3 linked regions of the Thiocapsa rosea genome follow. The protein of the gene in region 2 interacts with the protein of the main gene of each other region in a pairwise test. Links are inferred from orthologs where the notes say so. Each region holds a gene or a part of one and is shown on either strand. Other genes may lie near its edges.

Evidence for each region.
Region 1: the proteins of BDD21_RS06800 (region 2) and ftsA interact in binary tests that used the Escherichia coli proteins (3 or more experiments, as listed by UniProt). The link is inferred for Thiocapsa rosea from one-to-one orthologs.
Region 3: the proteins of BDD21_RS06800 (region 2) and ftsZ interact in binary tests that used the Escherichia coli proteins (3 or more experiments, as listed by UniProt). The link is inferred for Thiocapsa rosea from one-to-one orthologs.

What each region holds. Positions count from the first base shown.
Region 1 is NZ_RBXL01000001.1:881,901-885,741, forward strand. What follows is about bases 1-2,932. They hold ftsA (cell division protein FtsA), read right to left. Parts: upstream 2,119-2,932; coding sequence 883-2,118; downstream 1-882. Other genes in these bases: ftsZ (cell division protein FtsZ), read right to left, coding at 1-674; BDD21_RS03965 (cell division protein FtsQ/DivIB), read right to left, coding at 2,125-2,919; BDD21_RS03970 (D-alanine--D-alanine ligase), read right to left, coding at 2,912-2,932. In the rest of the region: more of BDD21_RS03970, read right to left, coding at 2,933-3,841. UniProt on the Escherichia coli protein: Essential cell division protein that assists in the assembly of the Z ring. May serve as the principal membrane anchor for the Z ring.
Region 2 is NZ_RBXL01000001.1:1,477,226-1,481,063, reverse strand. The notes cover bases 212-3,140. They hold BDD21_RS06800 (rod shape-determining protein), read right to left. Parts: upstream 2,235-3,140; coding sequence 1,188-2,234; downstream 212-1,187. Other genes in these bases: mutY (A/G-specific adenine glycosylase), read right to left, coding at 2,845-3,140; BDD21_RS06795 (oxidative damage protection protein), read right to left, coding at 2,576-2,848; mreC (rod shape-determining protein MreC), read right to left, coding at 281-1,168; mreD (rod shape-determining protein MreD), read right to left, coding at 212-284. Also shown: more of mreD, read right to left, coding at 1-211; more of mutY, read right to left, coding at 3,141-3,838. UniProt on the Escherichia coli protein: Forms membrane-associated dynamic filaments that are essential for cell shape determination. Acts by regulating cell wall synthesis and cell elongation, and thus cell shape.
Region 3 is NZ_RBXL01000001.1:879,578-883,264, forward strand. Bases 910-3,687 are described here. They hold ftsZ (cell division protein FtsZ), read right to left. Parts: upstream 2,998-3,687; coding sequence 1,822-2,997; downstream 910-1,821. Other genes in these bases: lpxC (UDP-3-O-acyl-N-acetylglucosamine deacetylase), read right to left, coding at 910-1,570; ftsA (cell division protein FtsA), read right to left, coding at 3,206-3,687. Also shown: BDD21_RS03945 (DciA family protein), read left to right, coding at 108-662; more of lpxC, read right to left, coding at 659-909. UniProt on the Escherichia coli protein: Essential cell division protein that forms a contractile ring structure (Z ring) at the future cell division site. The regulation of the ring assembly controls the timing and the location of cell division.

The sequences.
Region 1 (3,841 bases), 600 kb from region 2 along the record:
ATGGCCACGCCCATCTCGGACATGACCGTCTTCACATCAGCAAAGTCGACGTTGATCAATCCCGGACGGGTGATCAGCTCGGCGATGCCTTGGGTCGCATGCAACAGCACGTCGTTGGCGGCGCTGAAGGCACCGAGCAGACTCATTTCCTTGCCCAGAACGGCCAGAAGTTTTTCGTTGGGAATGGTAATCAAGGAGTCGACGTGTTTGGCCAACTCCGCAATCCCTTCCTCGGCGATGCGGCGACGCTTGGTCCCCTCGAACGGGAACGGCTTGGTCACGACGGCGACCGTCAGGATACCCAGCTCCTTCGCGATCTGCGCCACGATCGGCGCGGCACCTGTACCGGTCCCGCCACCCATGCCGGCGGTGATGAAGACCATGTCCGCACCCTCCAGGGCCTCTTGGATGCGATCGCGGTCCTCCATCGCGGAGTTGCGACCGACCTCAGGATCGGCACCGGCACCCAAACCTTTGGTGATGCCGGCACCGAGCTGAAGGATGGTCTTCACCTGCGAACTCTTCAGCGCCTGAGCGTCGGTATTGGCGCAGATGAAGTCGACCCCTTCGATGGTCGCGGCGACCATGTGATTGACCGCATTCCCGCCCCCGCCCCCGACGCCCACGACCTTGATGACGGCGTTCTGACTGTGGGTATCCATGAGCTCAAACATGCTGTTGTCTCCTCTCGAATTCGTTCGTTGCACGACCTATGAAACCTCGTACGTGCGCGCCTCGGCGCGCACGCCCCCCCGACACCGCCGCGACGCGGGATGCGTCGCGGCCCGAGACCGCAGGCCGCGGCCCCCCGACCGACGGGGCTTGACGAAACACCCCATCATCAATCCGCTTTCAGCAGGATCAACGCCAAACGCGGTTGCACTAAAAATTGCCCTGGAACCAACTGCGCATCCGTGACCAAGCCCCACGCAGCCCGGCGGAATCTCCGATCTCCGGACGCCGCGAGAAGCGGTGCTGACGCGCGTACATCAGCAACCCCACGCCGGTCGAATAGATTGGATTGTTCACCACCTCGTCCATCCCGATCACGTACTGCGGGACTCCGAGCCGCACCGGCATGTGGAAGACCTCCTCGGCCAGCTCGATCAGACCGTCCATCTTCGAGCTGCCGCCGGTCAGTACCACGCCGCCCGCCACCAGATCCTCGAAGCCGCTGCGGCGCAGCTCGTTGTGCAGCAGGGTCAGAAGCTCCTCGTAGCGGGGCTCGACCACCTCGGCCAAGGTCTGGCGCGAGAGCCTGCGCGGCGGGCGATCGCCGATGCTCGGCACCTCGATGGACTCGCTGTTGGCCGCCAGCTGCGCCAAGGCGCAGGCATGCTTGACCTTGATCAGCTCGGCATGCTGGGTCGGCGTGCGCAGCGCCACGGCGATGTCGTTGGTCACCTGATCGCCGGCGATCGGGATCACCGCGGTGTGGCGAATCGCCCCGTCGGTGAAGACGGCAAGATCCGTCGTCCCGCCGCCGATGTCGACGACACAGACGCCGAGCTCCTTCTCGTCGTCGCCGAGCACCGAATAGCTCGAGCTGAGCTGCGCGAGCACCAGATCGTCGACCTCGAGCCCGCAGCGGCGAATACACTTGATGATGTTTTGGGCGGCACTCACCGCACCCGTGACCATGTGCACGCGGGCTTCGAGCCGCACGCCGCACATCCCGATCGGCTCGCGGATGCCCTCCTGATCGTCGATGATGAATTCCTGCGGCAGGATATGCAGGATCTTCTGATCGGCCGGGATCGCGACGGCGCGCGCGGCATCGATGACCCGATCGACATCGGCCTGGGTGACCTCGACCTCCTTGATCGCGGTGATGCCGTGCGAGTTGAGGCTGCGCACATGGCTGCCGGCGATCCCGGCGTGGACCGAGTGGATCTCGCAGCCGGCCATCAGCTCGGCCTCCTCGACCGCACGCTGAATCGACTGGACGGTCGACTCGATGTCGACGACTACGCCCTTTTTCAGACCCCGCGAGGGGTGTGTGCCGATGCCGATGATCTCGATCTGGTTGTCGTCCTTGAGCTCGCCGACCAAGGCGGCCACCTTCGAGGTCCCGATATCCAAGCCCACCAATAGATTCTTGTCGTTACGTCTCGACATCCGGTCTTATCCTCGTTTGCCGGATCGCGTCGGGCGATCCGTTGTCGCACGAGCCTGCGGCTCGGCGTTCGCTGCCCATTTCACGGCGAAACCGTTGCTGTAGCGCAGGTCCACCACCAGCGGCTGGCCGGCCGCCTCCAATTGCGTCGCGCTGGCGATATAGCGCGCAAGCCGTTGATCGACGCCTTCCGTGCCGAGATACAACTCGACCCCCATGACCAGCTCGACCCGCCACGCCCCGCGCGGGTCGACCGAGAGCGTCTGGATAAGATGGCCGATCAGCATCAGATCGTCGCGCCACTGCGCATAGCGCTTGACCACCTCGGGCGCACGCCGATCCTCGCCTTCGAGCAGCGGCAGACCCGCCGGGACCGTGCCCGTACCGGGCCGAAAAACGATGCCCTCCGCGGTCACCAGACCGTCGCGATTCCAGCGTGCGATCGGGCGGTGCTCCTCGACCTCGACCTGCAGCCGATCCGGCCAGACGCGCCGCACGGTGGCGCGACCAACCCAGGCCAGGTCCTCTGCAGCCTGCTTTAGATCGTGCAAATCCGCCGTCAAGATGCCGCCGCGCAGCCGCTCGCTGATGGTCTGCTGAAGCAACCGCGAGGAGTGATGATGCAGCTCGCCCTCCACGGCGATGACGCGCACGGGCAACAGGTGCGGCTCCCAATGAACGAGCAGCCAAACGCCGCCGGCCATGACCGAAATCAAGAGCAACCCGACAAGCGCCAGCCAACGCCCGGAGCGGCGCGCACGCACCTCTACGATCGGAGGGGTTGTCCGTGCCGGGTCAACCACGGTCGAGACTCGTTTCCAGGATCCGCCAAACCAGGGTGTCGAAGTCCAGCCCCGCTACCCGCGCAGCCATCGGGACCAGGCTGTGGTCGGTCATGCCCGGCACCGTGTTGATCTCGAGCAGGAACGGCTCTCCGCTCCCGTCGACCATCAGGTCGACACGGCCCCAACCGCTCGCACCGGTCGCCTCGAAGGCGTCGAGCGCGAGTCGCTGCAGGCGTGACTCCTCTGCTTCGGGCAGACCGCAGGGACAGTGATAGCGCGTACTGTCGGCCCGATACTTGGCCTCGAAGTCGTAAAAGGCGTGCGGCGTTTCGAGCCGGATCATGGGGAGCGCCGCCTGTCCGAGCACGGCACAGGTGTATTCCGCGCCCTGGATCCAGCGCTCGGCGAGCACCAGTGCGTCGTAACCGCGTGCCGTGCGCCAGGCATCGGCGAGTGCGGCCGGATCCTCGACGCGCGCCATCCCGATACTCGAACCCTCGTGAACGGGCTTGATCATGAGCGGGAAGCCGAGAGCCTCGGCAGCCGCCAGATCGGCGTCCGTGCGCAGCAGCACCGATGCGGCCGTCGGCAAACCGCACCCCGTCCAGGCCAGCTTGCAGCGATACTTGTCCATGCCGAGCGCCGAACCCAGAACCCCGGAACCCGTGTAGGGCATCCCGATGGTCTCCAAGGCGCCTTGAATCTGACCGTCTTCGCCGCCGCGTCCGTGCAGGATGATGAAGGCGCGATCGAAACCGCCGGTGCGCAGATGTTCGAGAACCTGCTCGTCCGGATCCAGTGCATGGGCGTCGACGCCCTGACGCAACAGGGCCGCCAGCACGGCGCTGCCGCTCTTCAGCGAGATCTCGCGCTCCGCCGCGCGCCCGCCGAGGAGCACCGCGACCTTGCCGAACCGAGCACGCGCCTGGATTTTCTCTGG
Region 2 (3,838 bases):
ATCCGTTGATGCAGCTCGACCGCGGCATAGGCGACGAGCGAGAGCCCCAGCGCATGCTGCCCGAACAAAGATCCCGAGGCGACATCCAAGGCCAAACCCGCGGCGAAGGCCGAAAAGACCCCGAAGCGCTCGGGCACGGTCAGGCACCAATAGAGCGTCACGAGCGCGACCCAGGGTGGCCTGAAGGCATCGATCCCGGCCGGCATGGGCAGGATGGAAAGGAACAGGGCGACCAGCACACTGGCGAGGATCAGCCAGCCGCCGCGCGGCGGAGCGTCGGTCATCGTACGGCGCCTTTGCGCGTCTCGGCACTCGTTTCGGCGCCCGGCTCGGCGTCGGTGAGGGCTTGCTGGCGCATCTGCGGATCGAGGGTCCAGACCAACAGGACCTCGCGGCTGCGGTCAAGCCGGGCGGTTGGCTCGGCCAGCACGGTGGTAAAGGGATTATCCGGATCCTGACGCACCGTCGTGACCCGCGCCACCGGGTAGCCCGGCGGAAAGCGCTCGCCCATCCCCGATGTGACCAGCAGATCGCCCTCGCGGATATCGGCATTCTTGGGGATGTAAAGCAGCTCCAGCTCCTGTCCCACGCCTGACCCGGCGGCGATGCTGCGCAGACCGTTGCGATTGACCTCCACCGGGAGTGAATGATCCGAGTCGGTGATCAGCAGCACAATAGACGAGAAGGGATTGGTGCGGATCACCTGTCCCATCACGGCATTGGCATCCAACACCGGCTGCCCCACGAAGACGCCCGAGCTTGTCCCTTTGTTCACCATCACCAGCTGCCGCGAGGGCGTGAGATCCACCGCGAGGATCTCCGCGATGAGCACCCGCTCGCCGATGTTGAACGACGAGCCTAGCAGGTCGCGCAATCGCATGTTCTCGGCCTCGAGCGACTCGAACTGCTGCAGGCGAGCCTTCAGCAGCAGGTTTTCGCGATTCAGTGCGGCATTCAGGGTCCGCAGCTGTGCTGCGTCCGTGAGCTGCTCCTGCGTGGAGCGGATGAGTGCGGACGGCACGTTCACGGCCAAATGCAGCGGATGGGCCAAAACGGACAATAGCGAGCGCACGCGGTCGAGATGGTCGAACCGGTGGTCGGCGATGATTAGGCCCAGCGCGCATACCACAGCCAGGGTGACCCGGAGGGCGGGCGACGGACCGCGAATGAACAGCGGTTTGATGGGATCACTCGGTCGTAAAGAGATCGATTCCTCGTGCGTCGATCATCTCGAGCGCCTTGCCGCCGCCGCGCGCGACACAGGTCAAGGGATCTTCGGCCACGACCACCGGCAGCCCCGTCTCTTCCTCGATCAGACGGTCGAAATCGCGCAGCAGTGAGCCGCCGCCGGTCAACACGATGCCGCGCTCGGCCACGTCCGAGCCGAGCTCGGGCGGGGTCTGCTCCAAGGCCATCTTCACCGAGCCGACGATCGCCGCAAGCGGTTCCTGCAGGGCTTCGAGGATCTCGTTGCTGTTGAGCGTAAAGCTGCGCGGGATACCTTCTGCGAGATTGCGCCCGCGCACCTCGATCTCCAGCACCTCGTTGCCCGGAAAGGCCGAGCCGATGCTGTGCTTGATCCGCTCGGCCGTGGCCTCGCCGATGAGGGTGCCGTAGTTGCGCCGGACGTAATTGATGATCGCGTCGTCGAAGGTGTCGCCGCCGACCCGGATCGATGCCGAATAGACGATGCCGTTGAGCGAGATGATGGCCACCTCGGAGGTGCCCCCGCCGATGTCGATCACCATGCAGCCACGCGGCTCGTGGACCGCGAGTCCGGCACCGATCGCCGCCGACATGGGCTCTTCGATCAAAAAGACCTCGCGCGCCCCGGCCCCGGCCGCCGACTCCTTGATGGCGCGACGCTCGACCTGGGTCGAGCCGCAGGGCACGCAGATGAGCACGCGCGGGCTGGGGCGAATCATGCGCGACGCATGCACCTTATGAATAAAGTACTGGAGCATCTTCTCGGTGATCGTGAAATCCGCGATCACACCGTCCTTGAGCGGGCGAATCGCCGTGATGCTTTGCGGCGTACGACCGAGCATCAGCTTGGCCTCTTCGCCCACGGCGACGACCGTCTTGCCTCCGCCTTTGCGCTCGTGACGGATCGCGACCACCGACGGCTCGTTGAGGACGATCCCCTGGTCACGCGCAAAGATGAGCGTGTTGGCCGTACCCAAATCGATCGAGAGATCGTTCGAGAAGATTCCACGAAGACTTCTGAAGAACATCAGGTGCGTACCTTGCGGGAGAAAGAGGAGATCGCCGGCTCTCCCGCGGGCATCCTGGATCAGGATCCTCCGGGAAATCCATCGGAAAACGGCGAGCTAATCTAACAACGCAAGGGAGGATCGGCAAGGCGGGTGTTCACGACAAGACCGAAGCGCTCGGATCGGCGGCCGGCCCCGTTCGGATTGCCGGCGAACGCTGATGGTGCAGCACGGCAGATGTTTCGAGACCGCTTGTTGTCGTTGTCGTAATCGTGGTCGTATCGATGGTCGATTACGACAACGACAACGACAACGACAACGAAAATAATTTCGGACGGTCTCGGATTCTCCGCGCCGCTCCGCTAGCTTTTCGGCGGGACGTAACCCTCGGGCATCTCCGCGCCTTCGCCGAAGAAATATTTATCCATCTGCTCTTCGAGAAATTTGCGTGACTTGGGATCCATCGGACTCAGGCGATTCTCGTTGATCAGCATGGTCTGGTGGCGCAGCCAGTCCTGCCAGGCCTGCTTGGACACATTGGCGTGGATGCGCTTGCCGAGTTCGCCCGGATAGGGCGCCCGATCCAGGCCCTCGGCCTCGCGGCCGAGCTTGACGCAGTGAACCATGTGAGTCATGAGACGTCTCCGTGTGGTTGCGCACGAACGGGCGGTTGCGCTCGGCCGGCTAGAAAGTGGTCCAGGATGCCTTTCACCGGCGCGGGCGTACCGAGAGAAGCGAGATCGGCACGGTTCAGCCAGCGCCGATCGGCGTCGTCGGCAACGCGAGCGGGTGTCGCGTCGAGCTGCACGAGTGCGATCCGGATATCCAGATTGAAGTGGGAGAAGGTGTGACGGCGTGCCCCGATCATTTCAACCCGCGCGGGCGCAACACCGAGGCGAGCGAGACACCAGTCGCGCGGATCGGCGTCCGGCGCAATCTCGGGCAGACTCCAAAGTCCGCCCCAGATCCCGCTCTTGGGCCGACGCTCCAGCAGGATCTCCCCGGCCGGATCGACGAGGATCAGCATCAGGGTTTCGCGCTCCGGCGGGTTGCGGCGCGGGCGGGGTGTCGGGAGCTCGGTCTGACGGCCCGAGCGGCGCGCAACACACCGCTCCGAGACCGGACAGCGCTCGCAGGCCGGGGCGCGACGGGTGCAGAGCGTGGCGCCCAGATCCATCATGCCCTGGTTGTAGGCGCCGACCCGGTTCGCCGGCGTCAGCCGCTCGGCCAGTGTCCAGAGCCGATCGAGGACAGCACCTTGGCCGGGCCAACCCTCGACGCCGAAGGCACGCGCGAGCACCCGCTTCACGTTGCCGTCGAGGATCGGATGGGGCTGGTCCAAGGCGAGCGAGAGCACCGCACCGGCCGTGGAGCGGCCGATGCCGGGGAGCGCGAGCAAGGGCTCGATCGTTGCGGGGAAGACGCCGCCGTGCAGATCGCGAATCAGACCGGCGGCACGATGGAGATTGCGGGCGCGGGCGTAGTAGCCGAGCCCGGACCAGAGGGCCATCAGGCGATCCTCCGGCGCCTCGGCAAGGTCCGCCACCGTCGGAAACTGCGCGACGAAACGCTCGAAATAGGGGATCACGACCGCGACCTGCGTCTGCTGGAGCATGATCTCCGAG
Region 3 (3,687 bases), 600 kb from region 2 along the record:
GGCATGATTGTCGCCACAATCGCGCCTCAGGTCGATTCGTTTTTCGCCGTGGGCAAACATCGGGACTCCGTTTGCTCAGGCCTTGCGCATACCGAGGTAAACCTCCGATGCTTCGTCCGGGATTGGCCCATGTCCGCGAGCTACTTCAATCCAACCGCCTGATTCGCCGGCATCTTGAGCATCGCGACCGTGAATTGGCACTGCTCGGCATGGTCCTGAGCCGGTTGCCCGACCCGCTGCGTGCGCACTGTCGCGACGTCGTGTTGAGCGATGGGATCCTGACGCTTTTTCTCGATTCGCCGGCTTGGGTCACCCGCGCACGCTTCATGATCGAGGATCTGACCCGAGCCCTCGAGCGCGAAGGCGTTGCCAAGGTGGTTGCTCAGGTCCGCGTCCGTTCGGAACGCGATGGAATGGATGCCCTCGGGCCAAAACCGCGAGGGACGGTCGAGAGACAACCGAACGGCGGCGGGCGACTGACCCAACAGACTCGCGCCCATCTCCTCGGCGCAGCGGAAGGGATGTCGGATCCGGCCTTAGCCGAGGTCTTTCGACGTTTTGCAAACAATCATGCCCCGGCCGCCATGACGGCGGCCGGGGACAACAGGGACTCGCCGGAATCGCCCGGTATCGTTAAGACGCCTGCTGCGCGATCGGACTAGGCCAGCGCCACCGGGTGTGCATAGCAGATCGGAGACTCCGCGGAGTCCTCGAACACCACCTCTTCCCAAGCACTGACGTCGGCCACCAAAGCCCTCAGCAGGGTGTTGTTGAGTGCATGCCCGGACTTGTGCGCCTGGAAGGATCCGATCAGGGTGTGCCCCAAGAGATAGAGGTCGCCGATCGCATCCAGGATCTTGTGCTTCACGAACTCGTCTTCGTAACGTAGACCCTCGTCGTTGAGGACACGATACTCGTCGACCACCACGGCATTGTCGAGACTGCCGCCGAGCGCGAGATTCTGTGCACGTAATGCCTCGATTTCCCGCAGGAAACCGAAGGTACGTGCCCGGCTTATCTCCTTCACGAAGGAGGAGGTCGAAAAGTCGACGATCGCACGGTTGGATCGCGCATGGAACGCGGGATGATCGAAGTCGATCGAGAACTCCACCTTGAACCCGTTGTACGGCGTGAAGCGCGCGTATTTGTCGCCGTCCCGAACCTCGACCGGCCGCTTGATCCGGATAAAACGCTTGGCGCGGTTCTGCTCCTCGACGCCGGCCGACTGGACGAGGAAGACGAATGGCCCGGCGCTGCCGTCCATGATCGGCACCTCGGCGGCGCCGACATCCACATAGGCGTTGTCGATCCCGAGCCCGGCAAAGGCCGAGAGGATGTGCTCGACCGTCGAGACGCGAACATCCCCCTTCACCAATGTCGTCGACAGCCGAGTATCGCCGACATTGAAGGGTGTCGCCTTGATCTCGACGGGCACGTCCAAATCCACCCGACGGAAAACAATCCCCGTATCGGGCGCCGCCGGCCGCAAGGTCAACGGGATCTTCTCGCCGGTGTGCAGGCCGACGCCGGTCGCCCGGATCACATTCTTCAAGGTACGCTGCTTGAGCATCGGTCGAGGTCTCCCATCGCAAGCCATGGCGGCTGTCGGCATCCGTTGCCGGCTGATCGACGACCGGTCGTGACCCGGCGAGTCCACGCCCGAGCCACGATCGCTTTCCATTCGTCATGTTGTTTTGCGGCTCGCATGCGAGCCACCTGCCGACAAGCTTAGGGTTTTCCCCGACGTTTATCAAGATCAACAACGAACCATTTTGAAGATGCCTGTTTTAAAAGAACTATTCGATACAGGGAAACCCCTGATCAATCGGCCTGGCGCCGCAGAAATGCCGGGATATCCAGATAATCGAGGTCATTCTCGACCACGGCTTCGGCCACAGCGGCGCCGGCGCCGCCGCCCCGGCGATAGATGGCGGGCCGACCCAGGTCGTTGTAGTTCGGCGCGCTCTCGTTGCCGCCCACGCTGCTGACCAGATGCATCGCGGCCGTTTCTTGTGCCACCTGGCGTTTGAGCATGACGCGACGCTCGCCCAGCCCGGTCGCCACGACGGTGACCCGCAACTCGTCGTCCAGCGTCGGATCGATCACGGTGCCCACCACGACCGTGGCATCGTCGTCGGCGAAATCACGCACCGTGTTGCCGACCTCGTCGAACTCGCCGATGGTCAGGCTCAGTCCGGCGGTGATGTTGACCAGGATGCCCTTCGCTCCTGCAAGGTCGATATCCTCCAGCAGCGGGCTGCGGATGGCGGCCTCTGCGGCCTCGCGGGCACGATGCTCGCCGCGCGCAGCACCCGTTCCCATCATGGCCACGCCCATCTCGGACATGACCGTCTTCACATCAGCAAAGTCGACGTTGATCAATCCCGGACGGGTGATCAGCTCGGCGATGCCTTGGGTCGCATGCAACAGCACGTCGTTGGCGGCGCTGAAGGCACCGAGCAGACTCATTTCCTTGCCCAGAACGGCCAGAAGTTTTTCGTTGGGAATGGTAATCAAGGAGTCGACGTGTTTGGCCAACTCCGCAATCCCTTCCTCGGCGATGCGGCGACGCTTGGTCCCCTCGAACGGGAACGGCTTGGTCACGACGGCGACCGTCAGGATACCCAGCTCCTTCGCGATCTGCGCCACGATCGGCGCGGCACCTGTACCGGTCCCGCCACCCATGCCGGCGGTGATGAAGACCATGTCCGCACCCTCCAGGGCCTCTTGGATGCGATCGCGGTCCTCCATCGCGGAGTTGCGACCGACCTCAGGATCGGCACCGGCACCCAAACCTTTGGTGATGCCGGCACCGAGCTGAAGGATGGTCTTCACCTGCGAACTCTTCAGCGCCTGAGCGTCGGTATTGGCGCAGATGAAGTCGACCCCTTCGATGGTCGCGGCGACCATGTGATTGACCGCATTCCCGCCCCCGCCCCCGACGCCCACGACCTTGATGACGGCGTTCTGACTGTGGGTATCCATGAGCTCAAACATGCTGTTGTCTCCTCTCGAATTCGTTCGTTGCACGACCTATGAAACCTCGTACGTGCGCGCCTCGGCGCGCACGCCCCCCCGACACCGCCGCGACGCGGGATGCGTCGCGGCCCGAGACCGCAGGCCGCGGCCCCCCGACCGACGGGGCTTGACGAAACACCCCATCATCAATCCGCTTTCAGCAGGATCAACGCCAAACGCGGTTGCACTAAAAATTGCCCTGGAACCAACTGCGCATCCGTGACCAAGCCCCACGCAGCCCGGCGGAATCTCCGATCTCCGGACGCCGCGAGAAGCGGTGCTGACGCGCGTACATCAGCAACCCCACGCCGGTCGAATAGATTGGATTGTTCACCACCTCGTCCATCCCGATCACGTACTGCGGGACTCCGAGCCGCACCGGCATGTGGAAGACCTCCTCGGCCAGCTCGATCAGACCGTCCATCTTCGAGCTGCCGCCGGTCAGTACCACGCCGCCCGCCACCAGATCCTCGAAGCCGCTGCGGCGCAGCTCGTTGTGCAGCAGGGTCAGAAGCTCCTCGTAGCGGGGCTCGACCACCTCGGCCAAGGTCTGGCGCGAGAGCCTGCGCGGCGGGCGATCGCCGATGCTCGGCACCTCGATGGACTCGCTGTTGGCCGCCAGCTGCGCCAAGGCGCAGGCATGCTTGACCTTGATCAGCTCGGCATGCT